Regions from separate parts of the Hydrogenophaga electricum genome, predicted to be linked through region 4. Evidence: predicted binding sites of a transcription regulator. Region 4 holds the regulator's gene; each other region holds the start of a gene.
The links. The regulator sigma-54, encoded in region 4, starts transcription at its own class of promoters, with help from an activator protein. The targets are predictions, from matches to a motif close to TGGCANGNAANCTGCTTT.

Region 1 (7,284 bases), on a different contig from region 4:
AAGATCACGAAGATGGCCGACGGGTTGCCGTCGCGAAAGCCCGCCAGCGAAATCGGCAGCCAGGCCAGTGGCGGCACGGTGCGCAGCACCTGGAAGATCGGGTCCAGCCCGCGCAGCGCCCAGGTCGACTGGCCCACCAGCACGCCCAGGCCCACGCCGACCACCACCGCCAATGCGTAGCCGTAGGCCACGCGCTTGAGGCTGGCCAGCAGTTGCCAGGCCATGCCCACGTCGTTGCCGCCGTTGTCGTAGAACGGGTCGATGATCAGCTCCCAGGTGTCGGCCACCACCTTGCTCGGTGGCGGCAGGGCGGCGCCGGGCCGACTGCCCAGCGCTTCCCAGATCAGCAGCAGCACGGCCAGGATGATCACCGGCGGCAGCACGTGGGTCACCAGCTTGCGCACGGTGTTGCCCAGCCAGGCCGGCGCGGCGGGAGCGGCCGCAGCCGTGGGGGTGAGCCGGATCGGCTCGATGGTGTCGGTCGTGGACATGGTGTTCCTCGTCGTGGAGCAGGGGGTGGGGTCAGGCCGACCTGGTGGCCTTGATGGACAGGCTTTCCAGGTACTTCTTCGGGTTGGCCGGATCGAAGACCTTGCCGTCGAAGAATTTCTCCACGCCGCGCGAGGTGGACGTGGGGATGTCCTTGGCGGCCACGCCCAGCTCCTTGGCGGCTTCGCGCCAGAGGTCTTCGCGGTTGACCTTGGCGATCAGGGCCTGGGTGTCCAGGTTGGTCGGCAGGTAACCCCAGCGCTGGTTTTCCGTGAGGAACCACAGGTCGTGGCTCTGGAACGGGTAGCTGGCGTGGTCTTTCCAGAAGCGCATCTGGAACTTGCTGTTCGTCTCCACGCGGCCGGTGCCGTAGTCGAAGTCGCCCTTGACGCGGTCGATCACGTCGGCCACCGGGGCGTTGATCCAGCGTCGGCGCGAACAGATCTCGGCCACCTCGGCGCGGTTGGCCGGGTCTTCGCACCACATCTGCGCCTCCATCACCGCCTTGAGCAGCGCTTTGGTGGCGTTGGGGTTGGCCTGCACGTAGTCGGCGCGCATGGCAAACGCCTTCTCCGGGTGGTTCATCCAGAGTTCGCTGGTGGTGATGGCGGTGTAGCCGATCTTCTGGTTGATGAGCTGCCGGTTCCAGGGCTCGCAGACGCAGAAGGTGTCCATGCTGCCGACCTTCATGTTGGCCACCATCTGGGCGGGCGGCACGACGATGGTGGAGATGTCCTTGTTCGGGTCCACGCCACCGGCGGCCATCCAGTAGCGGATCCACATGTCGTGCGTGCCGCCGGGGAAGGTCATGGCGGCGTTGACCGGCTTGCCGGTCTTCACGCGCTTGGCGAGCAGGGCCTTGGCGAAGACCTTGGTGTCCAGGCCGACCTTGAGGTCCTTGTACTCGTCTCCCACCGAGATGCACTGGCCGCCCAGGTTCAGGCGCGCCAGAATGGTCATCGGTACCGGCACGTTGTTGGCCGTGACCGCACCGGTGCTGATGAGGTAGGGCATGGGCGTGAGGATGTGGGCGCCATCGATGCCACCTTTGCCCGAGCCCAGCACCAGGTTGTCGCGCGTGGTGCCCCACGAGGATTGCTTGAGCACCTCCACCTCGGTCATGCCGTGCTTCTTGAAGAAGCCTTTTTCGTCGGCGACGAACAGCGGGGCCGCGTCGGTCAGGGCGATGAAGCCCAGCTTGGCGGTCTTGGTTTCCAGCGCGGTGGACGCACGGGCGGGCGCCATGAAGGCGTTGCCCAGCAGGGCGGCGCCTCCCAATGCCGAGGCTTTCTGGATGACGGCCCGGCGCGAGAAAGACGGGGTGTTCAAAGGCTGCTTCATGGTCGACTCCTGTGAGATGAACAAAATCGGAAGCCCAAAACGACAACGGCGCCCATCGCATCCCGGGCTGGAAGCCCGGAGAGCAATGGACGCCGTTGTCCGTGTCTGGGAAGACTGATGAGTACCTGGCCGTCGTTGGCTGGGTTGTGGCTCATCTAGCAGCTTGTGTGCCAGCCGATGGCTGTGCAGCGCTTCAGGCGATCAAATTTCGGAAAGATATTTGTTTTTGCAGGAGAAAATCCCGGAGGCGGCGTGTTTCTGCGGTCTGCCTGCCTGCGTCCTGCTGCGCCGTCGGGCGCTCAAACTGGTGCAGGCGCACGCAGTTTTTGTGCATGGCAGCACCCGTGTGAGGGCCGGGCTTCAGCGGGGACGGTCGGAGAGCACGTCGGCCATGGCGAGCACCGCGTCGGCCACGTCCACCAGGCGGCGGTTCTGGTTCATCGCCATCTGGCGCAGGGTCTTGTGCGCGTCTTCTTCGCTCAGGTGGCGGTGGGCCATGAGCAGGCCCTTGGCGCGTTCGATGAGCTTGCGCTCGTTCAGGCTGGCGCGCACGGTGTCGAGCTCGTCGCTCATGTGCTGGAGGCGGCGCGACTGGTCCTGCACCAGTTCGAGGATGGAGCGGTCCACCTGGGGGCCGTAGGCCTGCACCGCGCCCCCCGCTGCCGCCACGCTGGGGGGCAACGCGAGCAGGGGGTCTTCGCGGCTGTCGAAGAAGTCTGCCCGGTCCGGCAGGGCGTCGCGTTGCTCTGCCGCAACCTGTTCGAGCGTCGCCAGCTCGCGGCGCGTGGTGTCCAGCCGCTGCGTGCACAGCGTCAGCAGCTCGGCGGCCAGCGCGTCTTCAACCGCTTTCATCGCGTCGATGCGGGCGGTGCAGGCGTCGAACCAGGTCTGGCTCAGGTTCACGTCGAGGGCGCTGCCTGCCGGCATCGTGCCCAGGATGCGGCGCAGGCGCTCCAGCCCGGCCAGCACCTCGGGGCGCTGTGAGCGCTGCCATTCGGCCCGCAGGGTTTCGCTGGCGAAGTCGGTGAAGACCTGGAGGCAGCGTTCCTGCGATTCGACCAGGTCCAGCAGGTGGTGCTGCTCGTCCGGATCGGCCAGGCCGGAGGCGAACAGGCCCGAGCCCGTGGCCCGTTCCTGGCCGGCGAATTCCTTGCCCTGCATGAAGTTGAACAGCGCCACCAGGCGGCGGGAGATGTCCGGGTCGGGGGCGCTGTCGGCGGCTTCGAACACCACGGCCAGCAGGCCGTTGATCAGGCGCACGAAGGCGGCGGTGGTCTGCTGTGCGCTCAGCGCGCCGGCCGCGACACGCCCGCGCAGGCGGGGCAGGGCGTCCAGCCCCTGGAGCACGTAGGCGATGCGGCTGAACAGGCGGGCGCCGTTGGCGGTCTGCAGCGACTGGGTGTCAAGCTGGTCGAAGCAGGCCTGCACCTCGGCCTGCAACTGCTCGCACTGGGTGATCTGCCCAGTGCGCTCGGTCTGCCAGCGTCTGCCCTGGGAGCCGACATACAGATTGGACAGGCCCCGTTCGCGCTGCAGCGCGTGCACCAGCCGCCCGGTCGCATTGACCAGGGCGCTCGTCAGCGCCAGTTGCTGCAGGCCGGCGATTTCGCATCGCCGCGCCTCGATGAGGAAAGACAGGCCCGATTTCATGGTGCAGGTGGCATCGCAGGGAGGTGGAATGACGCCAGCAACATGCGTGCCGCCTGAATCGGGCGGCTTGGTTCGGACGGCCCGGGTCAGGCGGGCGACATGCCGTTGCGCTGCTTGATGGCCGCGGTGTCGGGCGAGACCAGGAACTGCAGGAACGCCTGCACGGCCTGGGCCTGGGGCGAGGCCGTGGCCTGGGCGGCCGAGAACGTGGTGACGATCTGCACCGCTTCGGGCAGACCGCCCAGCAGGTCGATGCCCGGCAGGCTCATGAGCTCGCTCAGTTGCTGGAAGCCCAGCGCCACGTCGCCGCTGGCCACCAGCGAGCCCACCGGCACGCCGGGCGGCGGCGTCACGATGCGGCTCTGGACCACGTCGGCGATGCCCCAGCGCTCGAACAGCCGGGCCAGTTGCACACCGCTGGGACCGGTGGAGTAACCGAGCGTGGGGGCGGCCAGCACCGCCTGTTTGAGGGCTTCTTCGGTCGCGATGTCGGGACGCGGCGCGCCGGCTTTGATGGCCACGGCCACCGGCGAGCGCACCATGTCGATGCGGCTGGCGCCCACCACGTGGCCGCCAGCGGCGAGCTTTTCGATCGCGTCGGCCGCGAGCGCCACGACGTCGAACACCTCGCCGGCCTGCACGCGCTTGGCGGCGTCGACGCCGCCGACCGATTCCACCACCACCTCGTGGTCCGGGTGCAGCTCGGTATAGCGGGCGGTCAGTTCGGCCAGCAGCTTCTTGGTGGCCATGGAAGAAATGAGGGTGATGCGGACGCTCATGGGCAAGGCAATCGATGCGGTACAGGGTGGCGGGGAAGGCCGCATTATGCGGATGGTCGGGGCCGCGCACGTACACTCGCGGCCCATGCGGATCCTGGGAATCGAATCCTCCTGCGACGAAACCGGTGTGGCCCTGGTCGATGCCAGCGGCAGCGGCGTGCCGCGCCTGCTCGGCCACGCCTTGCACAGCCAGATCGAGATGCACCAGGCCTACGGCGGCGTGGTGCCCGAGCTCGCCAGCCGCGACCACATCCGGCGCGTGCTGCCGCTGACCGACGCCGTGCTCGAACAGGCCGGCCTGCCGCTGTCGGCGGTGGACGCGGTGGCCCACACCCGGGGGCCCGGGCTGGCGGGCGCGCTGCTGGTCGGTTCGGGCGTGGCCTGCGCGCTCGGCATGGCGCTGGGCAAACCGGTGATCGGCGTGCACCACCTGGAAGGCCATCTGCTGTCGCCATTCCTCAGCGCCGACCCGCCCGCATTCCCCTTCGTGGCGCTGCTGGTTTCGGGTGGTCACACGCAACTGATGCGCGTCGACGGCGTCGGGCGCTATGAACTGCTGGGCGAGACCATCGACGACGCCGCCGGCGAAGCCTTCGACAAATCGGCCAAGCTGCTGGGTCTGGGCTACCCGGGCGGGCCGGCGCTGTCGCGGCTGGCGCAGTCCGGCGACGGCAAGGCCTACGCTTTTCCGCGGCCGCTGCTGCACAGCGGCGATCTGGACTTTTCTTTTGCCGGCCTCAAGACGGCCGTGCTCACCCAGGTCAAGCGCCTGGCGCACGCGGCACCCGAAGGCCCCGCCACCGCCCACCTGGCCGACCCGCTGAGTGCGCAGCAGAAGGCCGACGTGGCGGCCAGCGTGCAGGCTGCCATCGTCGACGTGCTGGTGAAAAAGGCGCTGGCGGCGTTGCAGGCCACCGGCCTGCGGCGGCTGGTGGTGGCTGGCGGGGTGGGGGCCAATGCGCTGCTGCGCCAGGAACTGAACGCGGCCTGCCAGCGGCGCGGCGTGCGGGTCCACTACCCCGAACTGCACCTGTGCACCGACAACGGCGCCATGATCGCGCTGGCGGCCGGCTTGCGCGCGCAGGCCGGTTTGCTGCCGCCGGTGGTGGACGCGGCGTCCAGCTACCGTTTCGACGTGCGCCCGCGCTGGCCTTTGGCCGAGCTGGCGGCGCTCTCGACCGTCGGGGCCTGACAGCGCCTGGGCGCAAGTCGGTTCTGTAATTATGAATTACACTGCGCCTCCCTGAAGCCAGGGCCTGGTGTCCACCAGGCCGGCAAAGAAGGTGCCGGGGCGCGTGTTCGCACAGGCCCCGATCCGTTGGAGAGACCGTTTTCATGCAACGCCTTGCTTTTTTCCGCCGCCGTTTCCTGGCGGCCCTGTTTGCCGGCGCCCTGACCGGGGCGGCTGCCCAGGCCCAGCCCGCTGCGTCTGCGGACGCGGCGCCGATCCGCATCGCCATGATCGAAGGCCTGTCCGGCCCCATGGCCAATACCGGGGAGGCGGTGTACCGCAATCTGGTCTGGGCGACCGAGCGCGTCAACGCCCGGGGCGGCGTGAAGCTGCCGGGTGGCAGCCGGCCGCTGGAGATCGTGCGCTTTGACAGCAAAGGGCAGACCGAAGAGGCGCTGTCCGGCCTGCGTGCGGCCATTGACCGGGGCATCGGCGTGGTGGTGCAGGGCAATTCGTCCGCCGCCGCTGCCGGTCTGATCGACGCCATCACCAAGCACAACGAGCGCGATCCGTCGCGGCGCGTGGTGTTCCTCAACTACTCGGCGGTCGATCCGCTGCTGACCAACGAGCGCTGCAGCTACTGGCACTTCCGCTTCGACGCGCATGCCGACATGCGCCTGTCGGCGCTGATGAGCGTGCTGCGCGAGGACAAGGCGCTCAAGAGCATTTACCTGATCGGGCAGGACTATTCGTTTGGCCAAGCGGTGTTGCGCGAAGGGCGCAGGCAACTGGCCGCGCAGCGCCCCGACGTGAAGATCGTCGGTGACGAACTGCACCCCATGGCTCGCGTGAAGGACTTTGCGCCCTACGCGGCCAAGATCAAGGCCAGCGGCGCCCAGGCGGTGCTCACGGGCAACTGGGGCAACGACCTGACGCTGCTGGTCAAGGCGGCGCGCGAGGCCGGCTTCGATGGCACCTTCTACACCTTCTACGGCAACGCACTGGGCGCCCCGGCGGCCATGGGCGACGCCGGCATCGGCAAGGTGGTGGCGGTGGCCGACTGGTTCCCGAACGTGCCGACCAAAGCATCCGAGACCTTCTACCAGGCATTTCGCCAGCGCTTCCCGAATCCGGCCGACGACTACGTGCACATGCGCATGCAGCTCATGATCGAAGCCCTGGCCCAGGCCATCGAGCGCGCGGGCTCGGTCGAAGCGGGCGCGATCGCCGCCCAACTGGAAAAGGCGGAGGTCACGCTGGCGGGCCAGACGGCACGCATGCGGGCCGCCGACCACCAGGTGCAGCAGACGCTGGCGGTCGCCGTGATGGACCGCCAGGGCGCGCCGGGCGTCCGGTTCGATGTCGAAGGGTCCGGTTACGGCTTCCGCATCATCCGGCAACTGACCCCGGAACAGGCCGAAATGCCGCACCAGTGCGCGATGCAGCGGCCCTGAGTCCGGGTGCTCCGGGGGGGGCGCAGGCTGCAGCCTGGTGTCTTGGCCAGGCCTGCAGACGCGCACCGCCCGGGAAGGGGCGGCCCGCTTGAACACGGCGTGCCAGCACTGGCATGATCGCTGCTTTGTGCGGGAGTTTTCATGCGTGAGGTCGTGCAAAGCCTGGAAGAGTCGCGGATCCGCGAAGTGGCCAACGAAGGCCTGGGCCGCGAGGGCGTGCTCAAGTTCTGGTTCGGCGAAAGTGACGAGGTCACGCCCGAGATCATCCGGGAGGCGGCCATCGCCTCCCTGCAGGCCGGCGAAACCTTCTACGCCCACAACCTGGGCCTGCCGGAGCTTCGCCACGCCATCGCCGGCTACACACACCACCTCCACCCGGGGCAGCACACCGATGCGTGGT
Region 2 (6,373 bases), on a different contig from region 4:
GCTGTCGGCCATGGCCGCGCCGAGCGTGAGCAGGGCAAAGCGCGGCCCGCTCAGGCTGGCCATCAGGCAGGCCGCTTCGGTCATGCCCAGCACCGGCCGCGGGGCCAGCGCGGCGCGCGTGGAGGCCAGTCCGCAATCGAGCGAAATGCCGACGATGACCGCATCGTGATCGGCCTGGTGCGCCTGGGCCATGGCCAGCACGCGCGCGCCCGCTGCGGCGAGTTGGTCCGGCGAGCGCACGGCCGCCGGGCCTTCGGTGGCGGTGAGCGCGGTCAGCGTGGTGCCGGCGGGCAGATGGGGCCGGGCCGACAGGGCCAGACGTTCGGTGATGGTGGCCGAGGTGTTGGGGTTGACCAGCAGCAGGCGGCGCCCGGGCGGCGTGTGCGCGGCGGGCGCCATGGGCTCAGTCCCTGAAGACCGCTTCGAGGTCGACCTCGACGGTGTTGTTGTCCAGCGAGAGGCTGTGTTCGATGTGATCCAGGTGGGCCAGCATCAGCTTTTCGGCGCGCGCCGTGTCGCGCTTGGCGATGGCGTCGACGATCTCGGCGTGCTCGTCGGCCCGGCAACTGGTGGCGGTGGGCGCGTCGTAGAGGAAGATGATCAGGCAGGTCAGCGTCGAGAGCTCGCGCAGGCTGCGCAGCAGGGCCGAGTTGCCGGCGAGTTCGGCCAGCAGCACGTGGAATTCGCCCGACAGGCGGACCACGGCGCGGCGGTCGTCGCGGCGCCGCGCGTCGTGCTCCAGCTCTTCGTGCTGGCGCAGGCGGGCAACCTTGTCGGGCGTGAGCTGGGTCACCAAGCGCTTGAGGATGGCCGGCTCGATCAGGCGCCGGGCCTCGAACACGTCTATGGCCTGCTGCGGTGTGGGCTGGGCCACGAAGGCGCCGCGCTGCGGGTAGAGCTCGACGATCTGCTCGTGCGCCAGCCGGCTCAGCACCTCGCGCACCCGGGCGCGGCTGACGTTGAAGATCTTGGCCAGCCGGTCCTCGCCCAGCTTGGTGCCGGGGTGCAGCCGATGTTCGAGGATGGCGACGTAGATGCGCTCGTAGATCTCGTCGTTGGCGTTTTCCCGGGCCAGGAGACCGGTGGGCGCGGATCGGGCTGGGCGTGGCATGGTCGGAGGAGGCTGGCGGCGCGTCGCACCGGGATGGAGCGGCATTCTATCGACGCGCCCCGGGCAGCAGGCTTCACCAGCCATACAGGCGACCCCAGCCCGTGACCTGGCTGGCTGGCACACCGGCGGCGCGCAGCATGCCCCAGACGGTGGTGCTCACGGTGTCCAGCAGGGTGACGCCGCTGCGCGCTTCGTAGGCCGCTGCCAGGCGCGCGCCGTGCAGGTTGGTGCAGTAGGTGACGGCCGCCTGCGGTGCCGCCTGCGCCACGTCGTCGAGCAGGCTGTCGAGCTGCGACTCGGGCACCAGCGCGAAGTCGTGGTTGACGCAGATGCCGAGGTGGCGTTCGGCCACCACCTCGATCCCGATGGCGGCGTAGTTGGCGACGATGCGCTGCTGCACGTCGGTGGTGTAGGGCGTCACCAACGCCAGGCGGCGGATGCCCTGCAGCGCCAGCAGTTCGTTGAGCGCGAGCACGGCGGTGGTGGCGACGATGCCGGTGCGCTCGCGGATGCGTTCGGCCAGGCGCAGGTCGCGCTCGAACCCCATCCAGCCGGCGGCCGTGCCGCTCCAGCCGATCACGTCGACCTGGGCGTCGGCCAGCAGATCGGCCGCCGCCAGGATCTTGCTGTCGTCGAACTGCCCCAGGGCCTGTGCGCTGAGCGAAATCTCGGTCACCCGGAAGCGCGAGAAATGGGCGCTGGCGCCGGGCACGGTGGCCACGATGGCGCTGGTCAGCGGCTCCAGCGCGGTGTTGGAAGAGGGGGTGAGCACGCCCAGGCGCACGGATCGGGTCATGGTTGGCTTTCGGTGTCCGACTGTTTGTCGACAGGATAAAAGAATCTTGTCGACATTGTTTGCTTCGGGAAAAGGGTTTGATGGGGCCAGATTTTCGGAGAGAGCACAAGCACAGGCCGTGCCCGGATTCTGGTTGGCACAGTGATTGCATGGCAACAGTCATGACAACAGTTATGCACCATTTTGTAGACAACATGGTCGACAAAATTATCCGGAGTCGCCCATGAATGCCCCGTTGGATCTGGTGGTGCGCCATGCGCACGTGGCCACCGCCAGCGACTGTTTCGACGCCGACATCGGCGTGCACCAGGGGCGCATCGTCCAGATTGGTGCATCGCTGCCGGCCGGGGTGCGCGAGATCGATGCGCGTGGGCGCGTCGTGACGCCGGGCGGGGTCGATGCCCATTGCCACCTGGACCAGCCCATGGAGGCCCCGGTGCGCATGGCCGACGATTTCGACAGCGGCACGCGCTCGGCCGCCTGCGGCGGCACCACCACCGTGATCCCTTTCGCGGCGCAGGCCAAGGGGCAGTCGCTGCGTGCGGCGGTGGCCGACTACCACCGCCGCGCCGAGGGCAAGGCGCATGTGGACTACGCCTTCCACCTGATCGTGAGCGACCCCACGCCCGAGGTGTTGCAGCACGAGCTGCCGCAGCTCATCGCCGAGGGCTACACCTCGTTCAAGGTCTACATGACCTACGACGACCTCAAGCTCGACGACGGCCAGATCCTGGACGTGCTGTCGGTGGCGCGCGATCACGGCGCCCTGGCCATGGTCCACGCCGAAAACGCCGACTGCATCGAATGGCTCACGCGGCGGCTGGAAGCGGCCGGGCGCACCGCACCGCGCTGGCACGCGCACGCGCGGCCCATGCTGGTCGAACGCGAGGCCACGCACCGCGCCATCGCGCTGTCCGAGCTGGTCGACGTGCCCATCCTCATCGTGCACGTGTCGGGCCGGGAAGCGGTGGAGCAGATCCGCTGGGGCCGCGCCCACGGCCTGCCGATCTTTGCCGAGACCTGCCCGCAATACCTGTTCCTGACGGCGGAAGACCTGGGGCTCGACGACAGCTACCAGGGCGCCCGCTGCGTCTGCAGCCCGCCGCCGCGCGACCGCGCCAACCAGGCGGTGATCTGGAACGGCCTGCGCGACGGGTTGTTCACGGTGTTCTCGTCCGACCACGCCCCCTTCAACTACGAAGGCACCGAAGGCAAGCAGCCGGGCGGGCAGGAACAGCCGTTCCGCCACATCCCCAACGGCATCCCCGGGCTGGAGACGCGCATGCCGCTGCTGTACTCCGAAGGGGTGCTCGGCGGGCGCATCACGCTGGAAAAATTTGTCGAGCTGACCGCGACCAATCCGGCCAAGGCCTACGGGCTGCACCCGCGCAAAGGCGCGATCGCCATCGGCGCCGACGCCGACCTGGTGATCTGGGACGAGGGCGAGCGCGTCATCCGCAATGCCGACCTGCACCACGCGGTCGACCACACCCCTTACGAAGGCCACCGTCTGCGCGCCTGGCCGGCCTGCACGCTCAGTCGCGGCGAGGTGGTGTGGGACGGCCAGTTCCACCCCCGCGCCGGCCAGGGGCGCTTTCTGCCCTGCCAGACCCCCACCCTGTGGGCGCGCCGCTGACCGGCGGCGTCCGACCGGTTTTCCCTTCCTCCCCTTCCGTTCCTTTCTGTCCTTCCAGGAGTTTTCCCATGAACCTGACCCGCTCGCTTTCCCGCTGCCTGCTGCCGCTGGCCGCCGCCGCTGCCCTGCTGACCGGCGGCCCTGCCCAGGCGCAGGACCGCATCACCTTCAAGGTGATCGGCCAGCCCGCCGCCACCGGCATGGTGCAGAAGAACAAGGAGAAGCCCTTCTTCGACGATTTCGCCAAGCGCACGGGCCTGCCCATCGACGCGGACTACAAGGCGGTGGACCAGCTCGGGATCAAGGACACCGAACAGCTGCGCGTGATGAAGGCCGGCCTGTTCGACATCGTTTCGCTGCGCGTGTCGCAGAACTCGCGCGACGAGCCCACGCTGCTGGGCCTGGACCTGGTGGGCGCCGCGCCCAACTACGAGACCGCGCGCAAGGTCTATGAGGCCTATTTCGACACGCTCGACCAGCGCCTGCAGAAGCAGTTCCAGGTCAAGCTGCTGGGCGCCTGGCCGTTCGGCCCGCAGATCCTGTTCTGCAAGAAGCCGGTGGCCAAGCTGGCCGACCTCAAGGGCCTGAAGGTGCGCGTGTACGACCAGAATCTGGCCAAGTTCATCGAGACCGTGGGCGGTGTGCCGGTGCCGCTGTCCTTCACCGAAGTGCACCAGTCGCTGTCGCTGGGCGTGGTGGACTGCGCCATCACGGGCCCGAGCTCGGCCAACAGCTCCGGCTGGCCCGAGGTGACCACGCACCAGTACCCCATCGGCTTCCAGATGGCGGTCAACGGCTACGCCATCACGCTCAAGGCCTGGAACCGCCTGAACGCCGACCAGCAGGCCAAGATGCAGGCCGCCTTCAAGACGCTGACCGACGACATCTGGGTCTATTCGGAGCAACTGACCAAGGACGCGATGAACTGCAACGCCGGCAAGGAACCCTGCACCACCGGCAAGAAGTTCAACCTGGTGGACGTGCCGGTGCAGCCCGCCGACCTGACCACGCTGCGTGACGCCGTGGCCACCATCTCCGTGCCCACCTGGGCCGAGATCTGCGACAAGGCCAACCCCGGCTGCTCGGCCGCCTGGAAGGCGACCGTCGGCAAGGTGATCGGCATCAAGTAAGCCCTGCGGTGCGCGCCGGCCCCGTGCCGGCGCGCACCAGGCTTCCACGGAAAGACCCTCATGAAAGACCTCCTCGAACGCTGGCTGGGCACCCTGTTCGGCCTGATATTCGTCGCCCTGTCGCTGGTGGTGGCGCTGGAGACGGCCCTGCGCAAGCTGTTCAACGTCTCGCTGCAAGGCGCCGACGAACTGGGCGGTTACGCCCTGGCCGTCGGGGCCACGCTGGCCTTCAGCCTGGCCCTGCTGGGGCGCAACCACATCCGGGTGGATGTTTTTCATGAGCGCCTGCCGCGGCCGGTGCAGGTGGCGCTGAACTGGCTGTCGTCGCTCTCGCTGGCGGGGTTCGCGGCGCTGCTGGCCTACCTGGCCTGGTTCGCGATCCAGGATTCGCGCACCTACCAGAGCGTCGCGCAGACGCCCTGGGCCACGCCCCTGGTCTACCCGCAGACCGCCTGGCTGATCGGGCTGATGCTGTTCGGCGCGCTGGCCGTGGGCGTGGCGCTGGTGGCCACCTGGCAACTGCTGACCGGGCGCACCGAGGCGCTCAACGCCATGCTGCACCCGCGCTCGACACGCGAAGAACTCAAGGAAGAACTGGACGACCTGAAAGAGCGCTCCGGTGCCCAGGCGCCCGCTGCCCCGGGAGGTGCCGCATGAGCCTGCACTACATCGCCATCGGCTTTTTCGCCATGCTGGGCATGATGCTGCTGGGCCTGCCCATCGCCACCTCCATGGCGGTGGTCGGCATCGTCGGCGGCATGGTCGCCTACGGCGTGCCCTTCATCGATTCCATCGCGCCCGTGGTCTGGGGCGTGCACAACGACAACCTGCTGACCTCGATCCCGCTGTTCGTGCTGATGGGCGAGCTGCTGCTGCGCTCGGGCATCGCCGACCGCATGTTCGGCGCGCTGGCGGCCTGGCTCGGCCGGCTGCCGGGCGGGTTGCTGCACACCAACATCGGTTGCAGCGCGCTGTTCGCCGCCACCTCGGGCTCGTCGGTCGCCACGGCCGCCACCGTGGGCACCGTGGCGCTGCCCTCGCTGCACAAGCGCGGCTACCCGATGAGCATGTCGCTGGGCTCCATCGCGGCCGGCGGCACGCTGGGCATCCTGATCCCGCCTTCGGTCAACATGATCGTCTACGGCTCGCTCACCGACACCTCGATCGGCAAGCTGTTCGTGGCCGGCATCGTGCCCGGCCTGCTGCTCTCGGCGGCGTTCATGGGCTACATCCTGGTGCACGCGCTACTGACCCGCAGCGCCATCCGCGAGGAGAAGGTGCCGCTGCCCGAGCGCCTGCGTCTGCTCAAGGACCTGGTGCCGCCGGGCGTGGTGTTCCTGATCGTCATGGGCAGCCTCTACAGCGGCGTGGCCACCACCACCGAATCGGCCGCGCTGGGCGTGGTGGCGTCGCTGGGGTTTGCCTGGCACAGCCGCAAGCTGAGCTGGGGGCTGCTGCAGAACTGCTTCATCCAGACCGCCAAGACCAGCGGCATGATCCTGCTGATCATCACCGCCGCGTTCATCCTCAACCTGGCGGTGAGCCTGACCGGCGTGGCCGAAACCATGACGCAATGGGTCACCTCCTTCGGCCTATCGCCCACGCAGATGCTGCTGGTTCTGGTGCTGTTCTACCTGCTGCTGGGCATGTTCATGGACGTGCTCTCGATGATGGTGGCGACCATCCCGATCACCTTCCCC
Region 3 (7,284 bases), on a different contig from region 4:
CGGGGAGCGAGCCGGTGCTGACGCGGAACATATGGCCTTCGGGGTCGGCCAGCACGGCCTGCCATTGGCCGTAGTAGGTGGCGTAGGGCCCCTTGACGATGCGCCCGCCGAGCGCCGCAGCGCGATCGGCGGCGGCATTGACCTCGGACGGGTTGTCGAGCATGAAGGTCGCGTAGGCGGTGACGGGGGCCGATGCCGGGTCGGCCGGCTGGCGGTCGGCCAGTTGCAGCACGCCGTAGGCGGGGGGCGCGTGAAAGCCGAACTGGAAATGTTCGGTTTCCACCGCGCGGTAGATCGGCGAACGGCTGTGGCTGTCTTCGGGCAGGCCGAGCAGGGCCTGGTAGAACGCCAGCTGGGCGGCGATGTCGGTACAGAAAAGGTTGACGAAGAGTTTCATGCGGGGAGCGAAAACAGGCCGGGCACGCGGGCTGTGCCCGGCCGGAGGTCAGGCGGAGGCGGTCTCGCCGGCGGCTTTCTGAAGGCCGTAGGTCTTTTCGTACATCTCGCGCAGGTGTTCACCGGCGGTGCAGGCCACGAACCGCGACGGCCTGTCGGCCGTGACCGTGCCGGGCACGGCTTCGATCCGGGCCAGGTAGTTGGGTTCGTAGAAGAACGGGACCGAGAAGCGCGGTGCGCCGCCCGAAAACACGTTGCGCACGCGGTGCGGGTTGGAGTGGTACAGCCCGTTGGTCCAGCGCGGGATCATGTCGCCGAGGTTGACCACGAAGCAGCCTTCGATGGGGGTGGCCGCCACCCACTGGCCGTCGGGCATCTGCACTTCCAGGCCGCCGTGGGCGTCTTGCGCGAGGATGGTGATCGCGCCCCAGTCGGTGTGGGCCCCGGCGCCGAAGGTGCGGTCGTCCGCGTCGGCCGGGTGGGCCGGGTAGCGGATCATGCGCAGCGTGACCATGGGGTCGCGGCAGGACGCGTCGAAGTGGTGCTCGGGCAGGTCCAGTGACAGCGCCATCAGCTGCATGATCCGCTCGGAGAGCCGGTTCATTGCCGCGATGTAGCGCTGGCAGGTGGGCCGCGCCTGCGGCAGCTCTTCGGGCCACTGGCTGGGGCCGTAGGTCTGGTAGCCGGCCTGGACGAAGGGGTGGTCGTCGGGCCAGTCCATGCCGCAGTAGAAGCTCTCCTTGAGGTCGGGCTTCATCTCGGCGTCCAGCGTCTGTTCGCCCAGGCTTTCGTAGCCGCGCATGATGGGCGAGTGTTTCATGGACAGCGCCGCGCGCCGTTCGGCGGGCAGCTCCAGCAGCGCTTTGGCGAGCGCGAACTGGGTGGCCACCATGGCGGGGTCCACCCCGTGGTTGCGGACGTAGAAGAAGCCGGACGTGGTGGCCGCCTCGCGCAGCTGGCGGGCCACCGCCAGGCTGCGGCGGCTCCCGGGCGCCAGGGCGTCCGCGAGGTCGATGACAGGGATGCCCATGGCCGCCTCAGGCCTTGAGCTGGCGGTCGGCCATGGCGGGCAGGAACTTGTCGGTCCAGAAGTCGGCCAGCGTGGGCGCGCTCTTCAGGCCGAAGGCCGCCACGGTTTCATCGATGGTCGCCTGCAGGCGCGCCGGCGTGGCTGCGCCCCAGCCGTTGGCGCGGGTGTCGGGGGTGTTCATCGTGCCGTCGACGATGAGCTTGAGCCGCTCGAATTCCAGCGTTTCGTTGGCCAGGGGCTCGCGCGTCTTGACCGCCGCGCCACCGGCCTTGGGGTCGGCGATGCAGTCCAGCCAGCCGCGCGTGGAGGCTTTGACGAAGGCCTTCATGGTGTCGGCCTGCTCCATGCTCTTGGCGTTGGCCACCAGGCCATTGCCATACGACTTCATGCCGTGGTCGGAGAAACGGAACACGGTGAGCTGGTCGGCGGTGACGCCGCGGGCCTTGAGGTTGAGCAGGCCGGTGAAGAAAAAATAGGCCACGGCATCGAAGTCGCCCTTGACGAAGCGGGTGTCGCCGATATCGGGTGCGACGTTTTCCCACTTCACCCCGCTGGGGTCGAAGCCCTGTGCCTTGGCGAACACCGGGAACAGCTTGCGCGAGGCGTTGAAGGGCTGGCCGAGAATGGTCTTGCCGGCGAGGTCGGCCGGCTTCTTGATCGGGCCGTCCTTGCGCACGATGACCGCGTTGGGGTTCAGGTCGTACTGCATGGCCACCGCCTTGAGCGCGGCCTGCGGGTTGGCCAGGTTGAACTCGATCATGGTCGAGAGGTCGGCCGACGCGGCCTCGTAGGCCCCGCTGGCCACCAGGCCGATGGCGGCGGCCGAGCCGTTGCCGGTGTCGATGGTCACGTCGAGGCCGGCGTCCTTGTAGTAGCCGCGCTGCAGGGCCAGCAGGAAGCCGGCGCCCGAGGCCTCCACCTTCCAGCCGAGGTTGAACTTGAATTTCTGCAGGGAACCCTGGGCGCGCACGAAAGGCGTGGCGGACAGGAGAGAGGCTGCGCCGGCGGCGCGCAGGAGAGAACGACGTTGCATGTAAGGACTCCGAAAACAAGCGGGCACGCAGAGGGACCCGTTCCTGAAGGTGCGAAGGACGGCTTGGGCCGCACGACTTTCAAGAGCAATTTCCGGGCGGCTGTTTCGGCCGCTGAACGCTTCTACTCTCGCTGTCCGCAGACGCAGAATCCATGCCACGCACCCGGTGCCGGTGCCGATCCTGTGCAGACCGCGCGCAAGGTGGAGGGGCAAGGCGTGTCGGGGTCGCGAGCGTGTCCAAGATGAGGCATGGAGCACCAGCTTGGTGTGCAGGCAGGGGATCCTCTCCCCATCACTGGGGCAAAGCGCTGGCCTGAAATCTGCTAGCCTGTTTGGCGAGAGTAGAAGCGTTCACCAGCGGCCGATTTCGTCGGCTGTCCTGGCCGGGAATTGCTCTTGAGGTCCAGCCCGGCAGGGCAGACGGTCTTCAGGAGTCACGCTGACCCCAGCGCCCGGGTTTCCTCCCTGACCGATCGCCATGCCGGATGGTCCTGAAACCTTTTCGAGGCCTCTGGCCTGTTTTCAGGAGCGATTCCGTCATGAACACATCCACCCCTTTTGAACTGGCCGAACTGCAGAAAGAGGCGCGCATGGGCGCCCAGGGTTCGGAAACCACCGCGCGTGCGGTACCCCTGATCGACCTGTCGGACTTCGATCGCCGCCGCGACGAGATCACCGAACAGCTGTGGCGCGCGGCCGTCGATGTCGGCTTCTTCCAGCTCGTCAACCACGGCGTGCCGGTGGCCCAGGTGCGTGAAGCGTTTGCGATGAGCGAACGTTTCTTCGCACTGCCCCAGGCGACGAAGGCGCAGTGGCCGCTGGCGCGCAATGCCGGTTGGGAAAGTCTGGCCCAGGTGCGGCCTTCCACGGGCGTGCCCGATCAGAAAGAGAGCTACCAGATCACGCGACCGCGCATGGCCGGTCTGTATCCGGCCGAAGCCGATCTGCCGGGCTTCCAGGCCACGATGCTGGCCTTCGAGCAGGCGAGCTGGGCGGTGGGCATGAAGGTGCTGTCGTGTTTTGCCGAGAAACTGGGTTTCGAGCGCGACTTCTTCGCGCGTGCGCACGATCCCGACGCCGACACCTACCAGAGCACGTTGCGCCTGCTGCACTACTACCCGATCCCGGAAGACGTGCAGGACAAGCTGGACTATGTGCGCGGCGGCGCGCACACCGACTTCAATTGCCTGACCATCCTCTATCAGCGCGATGGCCAGGGCGGCCTGCAGGTGTGCCCGGGCAAGGAGTTCGAAGCCCAGGAATGGACGACGGTGCCGCCGCGCGAAGACCTCATCACCTGCAATATTGGCGACATGCTCATGCGCTGGAGCGACGACCGCCTGCTGTCCAACTTTCACCGTGTGCGCAACCCGCTGCCCGGCGAATACATGGGCGGGCGCTACAGCATCGCTTTCTTCTGCCAGGCCAACACCGACGCGCTGATCACTTCGCCATCGGGCAAGTACCCGGCCATGACCGCCGGCGACTATCTGGCCGAACGCATGAAGGCCAACTACCGCCGCAAGGACTGACGGGCGGGTGGGCGGCGAGCGCGGTCAGCGAGCCGCCCAGAACCCGGCGTGTGTGGCGAGCATCTCGGCCGCCACCGCCGGCACCGGGCCGACCACTTCCGTGGGGCGCTGTCCGCGCGCGAACACCTCGCGGCAGGGCAGGCTGAGCGTGGGGTTTTCGGGGTGGTTGCCCGTGAGGGCGAGCAGGGCCGTTTCTTCGGCGCCGTAGACCACGCGCCCGATGCCGGCCCAGTAGACGGTGCCGGCACACATGGCGCAGGGCTCGAACGTGGTGACCAGCGTGCAGCGGGCGAGGTATTCGCCGGGGTAGTTGGCGGCGGCGGTTCGCGCCAGTGTCGACTCGGCGTGGTTCACCGTGTCGATGTTGCCCTGCTCGGCCAGCACGGTTTCGCCGTCGGGCGCCACCAGCAGCGCGCCGAAAGGGTGGCGGCCCATGCGCATGGCACGCAGGGCCACCTCGTTGGCGCGCCGCAGATGGCGCGCGACCTGCTCGCCGGTCATCATCCCTGACTTCCGCGGTGCGCCCAGCCGGTGGTGTGCTTTTCGACCCAGCTGAACAGCTCGTACATCACCATGGCCATCACGCCGACGACCAGCAGGCCGCTGAAGGCCAGGCCCATCTGCATGGAGCTGCCGGCCGAGATCAGCAGGTAGCCGATGCCTTCGTTGGCGGCGGTCATCTCCGACACCGTGGTGCCGACAAAGGCCAGCGTGATGGCGACCTTGAGCGAGCCGAAGAAGTAGGGCAGCGAGCGCGGCAGGCCGACCTTCATCAGCACGTCCCATCGCTTGGCGCCGAGCACGCGCAGCACGTCTTCCAGCTCGGGCTCCAGCGTCGCCAGGCCGGTGGCGATGTTGACCATGATGGGGAAGAAGCTGATCAGGAAGGCGGTGAGGATGGCCGGGCCGACGCCGATGCCGAACCACACCACGAGGATGGGCACGAAAGCGGCTTTGGGCAGGGCGTTGAAGGCGGTCATCAGCGGGTAGATGGCCGCGTAGGCCAGGCGCGAGGAACCGATCAGGAAACCCAGCAGCACCCCCACCACGATGGCGACGCCGAAGCCGGCCATCGTCACCCAGTAGGTGCGCCACGCGTGACCCAGGATGACGGTCTTGTGCTCCAGCGTCTGTTCCCAGATGCGCGAAGGGCTGGGGAAGATGAATTCGGAGACCCCGAAGCCGCTGCAGATGACTTCCCAGACGATGATGATGGCCAGGAGAAGGATCCAGGGCGACCAGCGTTCGACGTGTTTCTGTTTCGTGCTCATCGCTCGCTCCTTACTGGTTGATCACGGTGCCGGCTTTTCGCATGGCGCCGATATGGCCGCGCAGTTCGTGCACGATGTCGGTGAATTCGGGGGTGTAGGTCACCTCCAGGTCGCGGGTGCGCGGAATCGGAATGTCGCGCTGCACGACGAAGCGGCCCGGGCTGCGGCTCATGCAGTACACCGTGTCGGCCAGGAAGACGCTTTCGCGCAGATCGTGCGTGACCAGGATGACGTTGAATTTCTGCGCTTCCCACAGGTCGCGCAGCGTGCACCAGAGTTCTTCGCGCGTGAACGCATCCAGCGCGCCGAAGGGTTCGTCCAGCAGCAGCATCTTGGGTTCGTGGATCAGCGCGCGGCAGATGCTGGCGCGTTGCTGCATGCCGCCCGACAGTTCCCACGGGTACTTCTTGCCCATGCCGCCCAGCCCCACGCTCTCCAGCAGCTTGAGGGCGCGTTCCTCGAACTCCTTGCGCCGGTCGCGGAACTGGCTGCGGAACGGTTCCACGATCTCCAGCGGCAGCAGCACGTTGTCGATGGTGGTGCGCCAGGGCAGCAGCGAAGGCGACTGGAAGGCCATGCCCGAAATCTTCAGCGGACCGGTGACGGGCTGGCCGTCGATGCGGATCTTGCCCATGCTGGGCATGCGCAGCCCGGTGGTCAGCTTCATGAAGGTGGACTTGCCACAACCCGATGGGCCGACGATGGCGATGAACTCGCCCTTCTTCACTTTGAGGTTGATGTCTTCGACCGCGAAGATGTTCTTGGCCAGCAGGTCGTCGTTGTAGGCCAGCCAGACCTGGTCGAAGTCGACGAAGGGGGCGTCGCTGCCTCCGGGGGCTTCTTGCATGGAGCGCTCCTGAAAAAAAGGCCAGCCGGCTTTCGCAGAACTGGCCCAGGTCAAAAATGTCGCCGGGATTTATTTCTTGGGCAGGATGTTCAGTTCGGCGGCCGGCGGCAGCAGCGTGGCCGTCCAGACGGCGGTCGGGTCGATCCGGGTCTTGGTGCCGAAGGCGTCGGACACCTGCGAAGCCATCAGCGCCATGCGGCCGGGCACGGCCTGGCCAAAACCTTCCTTGTAGGCGTCGGGGCTGGCGACCACCGCGTCGATGGCCATCTTCAGGCGGCGCGTTTCCAGCGCCACGTTGATGATGCCGTCGCGCGCCTTGACCGTGTCGATGGCGGCGGCGGGGTTGGCGATCACCTCCTTGGCGCCCTTGGTGAAGGCGGACAGGAAGGCCTTCACCGCAGCCGGGTTCTCCTTGATCAGCTTGGGGCTGGCGATGATGGCGTTGCCATACAGCTTCACGCCGTAGTCGGCATAGGGGAACACCACCACGTCGGCCGGCTTGACGCCACGCGCCTCCAGGTTCAGCAGCGAGGTGAACGAGAAACCGGTGATGGCGTCGATGTCACCACGCACCAGCATGGTCTCGCGCAGCGGCGGGTCCATGGCGGTCCAGGCCACGTTGCCGATGCCGTTGGCCTTCTGGAAGATCGGGAACGCCTTGCGGCCGGCGTCGAACACCGGGGCGCCCAGCTTCTTGCCATTGAGGTCGGCCACCTTGGTGATGCCGCTCTTCTTGAGCGTCAGCACGGCAGCGGGGGTGTTGTTGTAGACCATCATGACGGCCACCGGCTTGTTCGGCGCGTCCGGGTTGTTGGCGTGGAACTCCATGAGGGCGGCCATGTCGGCGAAGCCCAGGTCGTAGGTGCCCGAAGCCACGCGGGTGACCGTGCCGCCGGAGCCGTTGCCGGCATCGATGCTCACATCCAGGCCCGCTGCCTTGTAGTAGCCCTTGGCTTCGGATTGCAGGAAGAACGCGGCCGGGCCCTCGAAGCGCCAGTCCAGCTGGAACTTGATCGGCGTCTGGGCATGGGCGGTCCCGAATACCGTGGTGGCAGCCAGGGCGGCGGCGAACTGGAGGGCTTGGCGCTTGTTCATGAGGGCTCCGTTGTAAGGATCGGTTGCAGGAGGGTGATGCCTACCAGCAATTTCGGTGCCAGCAGACGGGTGGGGAAGGG
Region 4 (7,284 bases):
GCACCGCCGCCTCGACCAGCGGGCGCAGCGCCTGCAGATCCGCCTGGGCGCGGGCATCGAAGGTGCCCACCCGCAGGGCGTCCAGCGTCAGCGCGCCCCAGGACTCACCCTCAACCGCCACCGGCACGCCCATGCAGTCGTGCACGGGCAGCGGCTCGCCCGCGTGTTCGTCGATCAGGCCGTCGTAGGGATCGGGCAGCGTGCTGTCGTGATGGAAGCAGGTCACGCCCGAGCGGGCCAGGATGGCCGACAGGCGTGGATGCGCCTGCAACTCGAAACGCCTGCCCAACGCGTCGCGCACCAGCCCGTCGACCGCGACCGGGCGCAGATGTTCGGCCTCGCGCTGCAGCAAGGCCACGGCACCACAGCCGAAGTGCTCACGCAGGCTGCTCACCAAGCGCTGCAGGCGCACCGCCGGCGGCAACTCGGCAGCCAGGTCGGTCAGCAGCAGCGACAAGACGGCATCCACGGTTATTTATACCTTTAAAGGGTTGAATCAACCCCAATCAGATGCGGTGATTATGACCATTCATGGCCCCAGCATATTGAATTTGCACGTTTTTTTCCAGGCACACCATTCGCACTGTCCTGAGCATCCCAAGACCTGGAGAACCTCATGGATGCCTTCATCGACCAACCCCTGGGCCAACTGGCCCGCCGCATCGCCGGCGCTACGCGCGTGTTCGACGCCCATGGCCTGGACTTCTGCTGCGGCGGCCGCCACACACTGCGCGAGGCCGCCACCTCGCGCGGGCTCGACCCGCAGCCGATTGCCCAGGCGCTGCAAGCCGTCGCCGCCTTGGGCACGCCCACCGGCGAGCGCGACTGGAACAGCGCCACCCCGACCGAACTGGTCGACCACCTCCTGACCCGCTTCCACGCCGTGCACCGCGAACAGTTGCCCGAGCTGGTGCGGCTGGCGCGCAAAGTGGAGCAGGTTCACGGCGACCGCCCGGACTGCCCCACCGGCCTGGCCGACCACCTCAGCTCCATGCAGCAGGCGCTGGAAAGCCACATGCAGAAGGAAGAGCAGGTGCTGTTCCCGATGTTCGCGCGCGGCCAGGGCACGCTGGCGCGCATGCCCATCGGCGTGATGCGGCGGGAACACGACCACCACGGCGAGTCTTTGCAGCATCTGATGGCGCTGACGCAGGACATCACGCCCCCACGCGGCGCCTGCACCACCTGGCGCGCTCTCTACCTGGGCCTGGCCACCTTCCGCGCCGACCTGATGGTCCACATCCACCTCGAAAACAACGTGCTGTTCGAGCGCTTCGCGCCCGCACTCGCGCACTGAAACCGGAGCACCGACATGGGTCCGTACAAGAAACACTGGTTCGCGCTGATCGGCGTGCTCATCGCGATGTTCTCGCTGCTCGGCTACTTCGGCGCCGACGTCTACCGCTCGGCCCCGCCGATCCCGGCCCAGGTGGCCAGCACCGACGGCCAGGTGCTGTTCGGCCGCGACGACATCCTCGACGGCCAGACGGCGTGGCAGTCGGTGGGCGGCATGCAGTTGGGCTCCATCTGGGGTCACGGCGCCTACCAGGCGCCGGACTGGACGGCCGACTGGCTGCACCGCGAGCTGACGGCCTGGCTGGACCTGGCCGCGCAGGCAGCGCACGGTCAGTCTTTCGCGCAACTCGATACCACCGCCCAGGGCGCCCTGCAAGCACAACTGCGCGCCGAGTACCGCGGCAACGGTGTCGACGCCGCGCAGCGCCTGGTGGTCAGTCCCCGGCGCGCGCAGGCGATGGCCGCCACCGCGGCCTACTACGAGCGCCTGTTCGCCGCCGATCCGGCGCTGCGTGGCACGCGCCAAAGCTACGCCATGAAAGAAGACACCCTGCCCAGCGCCGAGCGGCGCCAGGACCTGACACACTTTTTCTTCTGGACCGCCTGGGCCGCGGCCACCGAACGCCCCGGCTCGGCGGTCACCTACACCAACAACTGGCCGCACGAGCCGCTGATCGGCAACGCCCCCAGCGCCGAGAACGTGGTCTGGTCGGTCGCCAGCGTGGTGATCCTGCTGGCCGGCATCGGTTTCCTGGTGTGGGGCTGGTCCTTCCTGCGCGCGTACGAGGCGCCGCTGCCCACAGCGCCGACACACGACCCCCTGACGCTGAGCGCGCTCACCCCGTCGCAGCGGGCTCTGGGCAAGTACCTTTTCCTGGTGGTGGCCCTGTTCGTGTTTCAGGTCTTCATTGGCGGGTTCACCGCGCACTACACGGTCGAAGGCCAGCACTTCTACGGCATCGACGTGTCGCAGTGGTTTCCCTACGCGCTCACCCGCACCTGGCACATCCAGAGCGCCCTGTTCTGGATCGCCACCGGCTTCCTCGCCGTGGGCCTGTTCCTGGCGCCCGTCATCAACGGCGGCAAGGACCCGAAGTTCCAGAAGCTCGGGGTGGATGTGCTGTTCTGGGCGCTGGTGTTCGTGTGCGTCGGCTCCTTCATCGGTAACTACCTGGCCATCGCGCAGAAGTTGCCACCAGCCTGGAGCTTCTGGCTCGGCCACCAGGGCTACGAATACGTCGACCTCGGGCGCCTGTGGCAGATTCTCAAGTGGGTCGGTATCCTGCTGTGGCTGGTGCTGATGCTGCGCGGCGTGCTGCCGGCGCTGCTGTCAGGAGAGCGCCGGGCCGCCCCAAGCTCTTCTGCTCCCCTTGGGGGACGGGCCGGGCGAAGCCTGGACCTGGGGGCCAACAGTTCTGATGGCGAAGACAAGAACCTGCTCGCCCTGCTGACCGCTTCGGTCGGGGCCATCGGTCTGTTCTATGGCGCCGGCCTGTTCTACGGCGAGCGCACCAGCCTCACGGTGATGGAGTACTGGCGCTGGTGGGTGGTGCACCTGTGGGTCGAAGGTTTCTTCGAGGTCTTCGCCACCGTGGCGCTGGCCTTCGTCTTCAGCAGCATGGGCCTGGTCTCGCGCCCCATGGCCACCACCGCCAGCCTGGCTTCGGCCTCGCTGTTCCTGCTGGGCGGCATTCCGGGCACCTTCCACCACCTGTACTTCGCGGGCACCACCACGCCGGTGATGGCGGTGGGGGCGGCCTTCAGCGCGCTGGAAGTGGTGCCGCTGATCGTGCTGGGCCACGAAGCCTGGGACAACTGGCGCCTGAAGACCCGTGCGCCCTGGATGGACAACCTGCGCTGGCCCCTGATGTGCTTCGTGGCCGTGGCCTTCTGGAACATGCTGGGCGCGGGCGTCTTCGGCTTCATGATCAACCCGCCCATCTCGCTGTACTACGTGCAGGGTCTGAACACCACACCGGTGCATGCACACGCCGCCCTGTTCGGGGTGTACGGCTTCCTGGCACTGGGCTTCACACTGCTGGTGCTGCGTTACCTTCGCCCGCAGTTCGTTTTCAGCCCCGTCCTGATGCCAACCGCGTTCTGGGGCCTCAACGTCGGCCTGGTGCTGATGATCGCCACCAGCCTGCTGCCCATCGGCATCCTGCAGTTCCACGCCAGTGTCAGCGAGGGCCTGTGGTACGCCCGCAGCGAAGCCTTCCTGCAGCAGCCGCTGCTGCAGACGCTGCGCTGGGTGCGCACCTTCGGTGACGTGGTGTTCATCGTTGGCGCCGTGGCCATGGCCTGGCAGGTGGTGTGGGGCCTGGCCAGCCGCGGCGCACCCGCCACCACGCTGCGCACGCGCACTGCCTGAGCACGCACCGAGCGCCCTGCCTGCCAAAACGCCGCCCTTTGGGCGGCGTTTTTTCGGGTCTGTCAGAGCGCCTTGCGCAGATTGGCCGGGGCGATGCGCAGCGCCTCGCGGTACTTGGCCACGGTGCGGCGCGCGCACTCGATGCCCTGCTCCTTGAGCATGTCCGAGAGCTGGTTGTCCGACAGCGGTTTTTTGGTGTCTTCGGCCGAGATGAACTGTTTGATGAGCGCGCGCACCGCGGTGCTCGACGCGTTGCCGCCGGTTTCCGTGCCCAGCGAAGAACCGAAGAAGTACTTCAGCTCGTAGGTGCCGAACGGCGTGGACATGTACTTGGCCGTCGTCACGCGGCTGATGGTCGACTCGTGCAGGCCCAGTTCGTCGGCGATCTCGCGCAGCACCAGCGGGCGCATGGCCAGTTCGCCGTGCATGAAGAAATTGCGCTGGCGCTCGACGATGGCGCTGGACACGCGCAGGATGGTGTCGAAGCGTTGCTGGATGTTCTTGATGAACCAGCGCGCTTCCTGCAGGCGCTGCTGCATCGCCGCGTGGCCGCCTTCGCTGTCGCGCCCTCCGCGCTGGCCCCGCAGCGCGTTGGCGTACACATCGTGCACGCGCAGGCGGGGCATGACGTCGGGATTGAGCACCACCTTGAAGCCGCGCCCGGCACGCAGCACGATCACGTCGGGCACGACGATGTTGCGCTCCACGTCGACAAAGCGCCGCCCCGGCTTGGGTTCAAGCCCGGCAATCAGGCCCAGGGCGGCGCGCACCGTCTCGTCGTCCGCCCCCGTGAGCGCACACAGGCGCTTGATGTCACGCTTGGCCACCAGCTCCAGCGGTTGCTGGCAGATCGCCAGCGCGATGCGGGCTGCCGGGGTGTTGCGCAGTTCCTGGATCTGCAGCCGCAGGCATTCGGCCAGATCGCGCGCCCCCACACCAGCGGGCTCCATCGCCTGCAGCCAGCCCAGCGCGATGCGCAGTTGCTCTTCGGCCTCCTCGGCCTCTTCAAGCGACGGCAAACCGGTGTCGGGATGGGCCAGGCGCCACCACGCGCGGGCCAGATCACCCAGATCGCCATCCAGATAGCCGTCATCGTTCAGCGATTCGATGAGGAAGAACAGCGCGGCCGCGTCGTCGTCCCCGATGCGCAGCATGCGCGCCTGTTCGTGCAGGTGGTCCTGCAGGCTGATCAGGCTGCGCGCCAGCTCGGCCGCGCTGGCGGTTTCGTCGTCGTCCGACGCGCCGTTGCGCGGCGGCGCGTCACCGCCCCATTCGCTGTCATCGGGCGCGATTTCGACCGTGCCGTCGCCTTCCCAGCTTTCTTCCACGGGGGCCGAGCCGTCGAGCCGGCCTTCCAGGTCGTCGGCCGGGGCGCTTTCATCCGAGGCGGACAGGCGCTCGCCCGCCGAAGCGGCGGCGCCATCATCCGCACCGCTCCCCGACTCGCTGAGCTGTTCGCCCGCGCTGACCGGTGCGTCGGTGGCCGACAGGCCAAACTCCTCGCGCTCGGCGCTTTCTTCCGTGCGCTCCAGGAAAGGGTTCTCGTCGAGCATCTGCTCGACTTCCTGCGCCATTTCGAGCGTGGACAGCTGCAGCAACCGGATCGACTGCTGCAGTTGCGGCGTCAGGGCCAGGTGCTGCGAAACCCGCAGGGAGAGCGACTGTTTCATGCCGCCGCCCGCTCCGCATCACGCCATGCCGGGCGCATGCCCGTCGGAAGCTGTCCGCCAGGTCCGGTCATCCGCATGCTGGCCTCACATCCGGAAGTGTTCGCCGAGATACACCCGACGCACGTCGGCGTTCTCGACGATCTCGGCCGTGGTCCCGCTGGCCAGCACCTGGCCATCGCTGATGATGTAGGCGTGGTCGCAGATGCCCAAGGTTTCGCGCACGTTGTGGTCGGTGATCAGGACACCGATGCCCTTGTCCTTGAGGAAAGCGATGATCTGCTGGATTTCGAGCACGGCGATCGGGTCGATACCGGCAAAGGGTTCGTCCAGCAGGATGAAGCGCGGCCGGGTGGCCAGCGCACGCGCGATTTCCACGCGGCGACGCTCCCCACCCGAGAGCGCCGGTGCGGGCGAATCGCGCAAGTGGTCGACCCGCAATTCCTTGAGCAGTTCGTCGAGACGGTCGTTGATATCGACCGCCGACAGCGGCTCGCCGTTCACATCGTGCTGCAGCTCCAGCACCGCGCGCACGTTCTGCGCCACCGTGAGCTTGCGAAAAATCGAGGCTTCCTGCGGCAAATAGCCCAGGCCCAGGCGGGCCCGCCGGTGGATGGGCAGGCGCTCGATGCGCATGCCGTCGAGTTCGATTTCGCCACCGTCGGCCCGCAGCAGGCCCACGATCATGTAGAACGATGTGGTCTTGCCCGCGCCATTGGGGCCCAGCAGACCGACCACCTCGCCCTTGTCGACCGAGAGCGAGACGTTCTTGACCACCTTGCGGCTGCCATAGGCCTTGCGCAAGCCGCGTGCTTCCAGCCGGCTGCGGACCGCCATCGGCGCCGGGGCCTCCGCCGCCGTCACTGCTTCTGCTCGGGAAGGGTGTTGGTGGACCGCAGTTGGGCGGGCGCTGTGGCGGGTGCCGGCTTCGCCTGCTCGTCCGGGATCGGGGTCAGCATGGCCCGCACACGGCCGGAAGGATTGGACGCGGTGGCGGCAGCGCCGCCCTTGACGGTGTAGACCTCGGTGGCGCTGCTGTAGGTAATCTGGGTGCCCGAGCTCTCGTCGTTGAGCTGGGTGCCCCGGTAACGGCGCATCACCGCCTTGCCGGTGAACACCACGGTTTCGGAGGCGCTTTCGTATTCGATGCGCTCGCCCTCACCCTCGATCCATTCGTCCACGCCTTCGCGTTTCTGCCGGAAGAAAGCCAAGGCATTCGGTCCCCCGACGAGCAGACCGAACTGGTTGCCCTGCGGGTCCTGGCGCACCTCCATGCGCGCACCGCGCATGATGATCGTGCCCTTGGTGGCCACCACCTTGCCGGTGAACACGCTCAGTTGCTTAGCATCTTCATAGCGCAGGCTGTCGGCCTCGATGTTCAACGGCTTGTCCTTGTCGGCCAACTCCGCATGCACGGCGCCCACGGGCAACGCGCAGGCCAAGGCCAGCAACAGGGAGCGGATCGGGAAGCGGGGGTTTTGAAGCACGGGCATGGCAGGTGAGGGCACGAAACTTGCATTCATTGTAGCCTTCACCGGCCGGCGTTCGGCGCGCATGGCCGAACAAATTGCGGGGCCTTTGACCGGCCCCGCCACCAGGTGACCCAAACCCGGTCAGCCCTTGCGCAGATCGGCGATCAGTGCGTCGGCCACCTGCAGGGTCTTGGGACCTTGACCCGGGACGTAGAAACGTCCTCCAATCCCCAGCGACGGGGTGGCCTCCACCAGATAGGCTTCCTGCATCTGGGCCGCGCGCCGCGCCTTGCCCGCCACCGAAAACGCGTTGTAGTTCTCGGTGAACTTGGCGGTGTCCAGCCCTTGCTTGCCGACCCAGGCGGTGATGGTCTCGGCGGTGGTCAGGCGTTGCCGCTCGACGTGGATGGCCTTGAAAACCTTTTCGTGCAAGGCATCGAGCTGGCCCATCGCTTCGAGTGCGTAGAACAGCCGCTGC

Region 1: the regulator sigma-54 is predicted to act here: its motif matches at 1,986-2,003, upstream of QQK43_RS00030 (CmpA/NrtA family ABC transporter substrate-binding protein).
Region 2: the regulator sigma-54 is predicted to act here: its motif matches at 2,042-2,059, upstream of hydA (dihydropyrimidinase).
Region 3: the regulator sigma-54 is predicted to act here: its motif matches at 2,769-2,786, upstream of QQK43_RS12510 (isopenicillin N synthase family dioxygenase).

What each region holds. Positions count from the first base shown of each region.
Region 1 is NZ_BSPB01000001.1:6,940-14,223, forward strand. It holds gene ntrB (nitrate ABC transporter permease) at 1-491, opposite strand, end outside; gene QQK43_RS00030 (CmpA/NrtA family ABC transporter substrate-binding protein) at 523-1,830, opposite strand; gene QQK43_RS00035 (nitrate regulatory protein) at 2,191-3,480, opposite strand; gene QQK43_RS00040 (substrate-binding domain-containing protein) at 3,567-4,259, opposite strand; gene tsaD (tRNA (adenosine(37)-N6)-threonylcarbamoyltransferase complex transferase subunit TsaD) at 4,345-5,451, shown strand; gene QQK43_RS00050 (branched-chain amino acid ABC transporter substrate-binding protein) at 5,595-6,884, shown strand; gene QQK43_RS00055 (pyridoxal phosphate-dependent aminotransferase) at 7,026-7,284, shown strand, end outside.
Region 2 is NZ_BSPB01000092.1:66-6,438, forward strand. It holds partial or broken gene QQK43_RS22240 (aspartate/glutamate racemase family protein) at 1-399, opposite strand, end outside; gene QQK43_RS22245 (GntR family transcriptional regulator) at 404-1,111, opposite strand; gene QQK43_RS22250 (maleate cis-trans isomerase family protein) at 1,185-1,907, opposite strand; gene hydA (dihydropyrimidinase) at 2,131-3,543, shown strand; gene QQK43_RS22260 (TRAP transporter substrate-binding protein) at 3,612-4,673, shown strand; gene QQK43_RS22265 (TRAP transporter small permease subunit) at 4,734-5,330, shown strand; gene QQK43_RS22270 (TRAP transporter large permease) at 5,327-6,373, shown strand, end outside.
Region 3 is NZ_BSPB01000019.1:4,246-11,529, reverse strand. It holds gene QQK43_RS12525 (VOC family protein) at 1-397, opposite strand, end outside; gene QQK43_RS12520 (isopenicillin N synthase family dioxygenase) at 446-1,426, opposite strand; gene QQK43_RS12515 (ABC transporter substrate-binding protein) at 1,434-2,459, opposite strand; gene QQK43_RS12510 (isopenicillin N synthase family dioxygenase) at 2,999-3,991, shown strand; gene QQK43_RS12505 (nucleoside deaminase) at 4,016-4,495, opposite strand; gene QQK43_RS12500 (ABC transporter permease) at 4,492-5,262, opposite strand; gene QQK43_RS12495 (ABC transporter ATP-binding protein) at 5,273-6,109, opposite strand; gene QQK43_RS12490 (ABC transporter substrate-binding protein) at 6,179-7,204, opposite strand.
Region 4 is NZ_BSPB01000021.1:22,629-29,912, forward strand. It holds gene norR (nitric oxide reductase transcriptional regulator NorR) at 1-469, opposite strand, end outside; gene ytfE (iron-sulfur cluster repair protein YtfE) at 617-1,297, shown strand; gene QQK43_RS13320 (nitric-oxide reductase large subunit) at 1,313-3,667, shown strand; gene QQK43_RS13325 (RNA polymerase factor sigma-54) at 3,730-5,337, opposite strand; gene lptB (LPS export ABC transporter ATP-binding protein) at 5,422-6,171, opposite strand; gene lptA (lipopolysaccharide transport periplasmic protein LptA) at 6,195-6,827, opposite strand; gene QQK43_RS13340 (thiol:disulfide interchange protein DsbA/DsbL) at 6,948-7,284, opposite strand, start outside.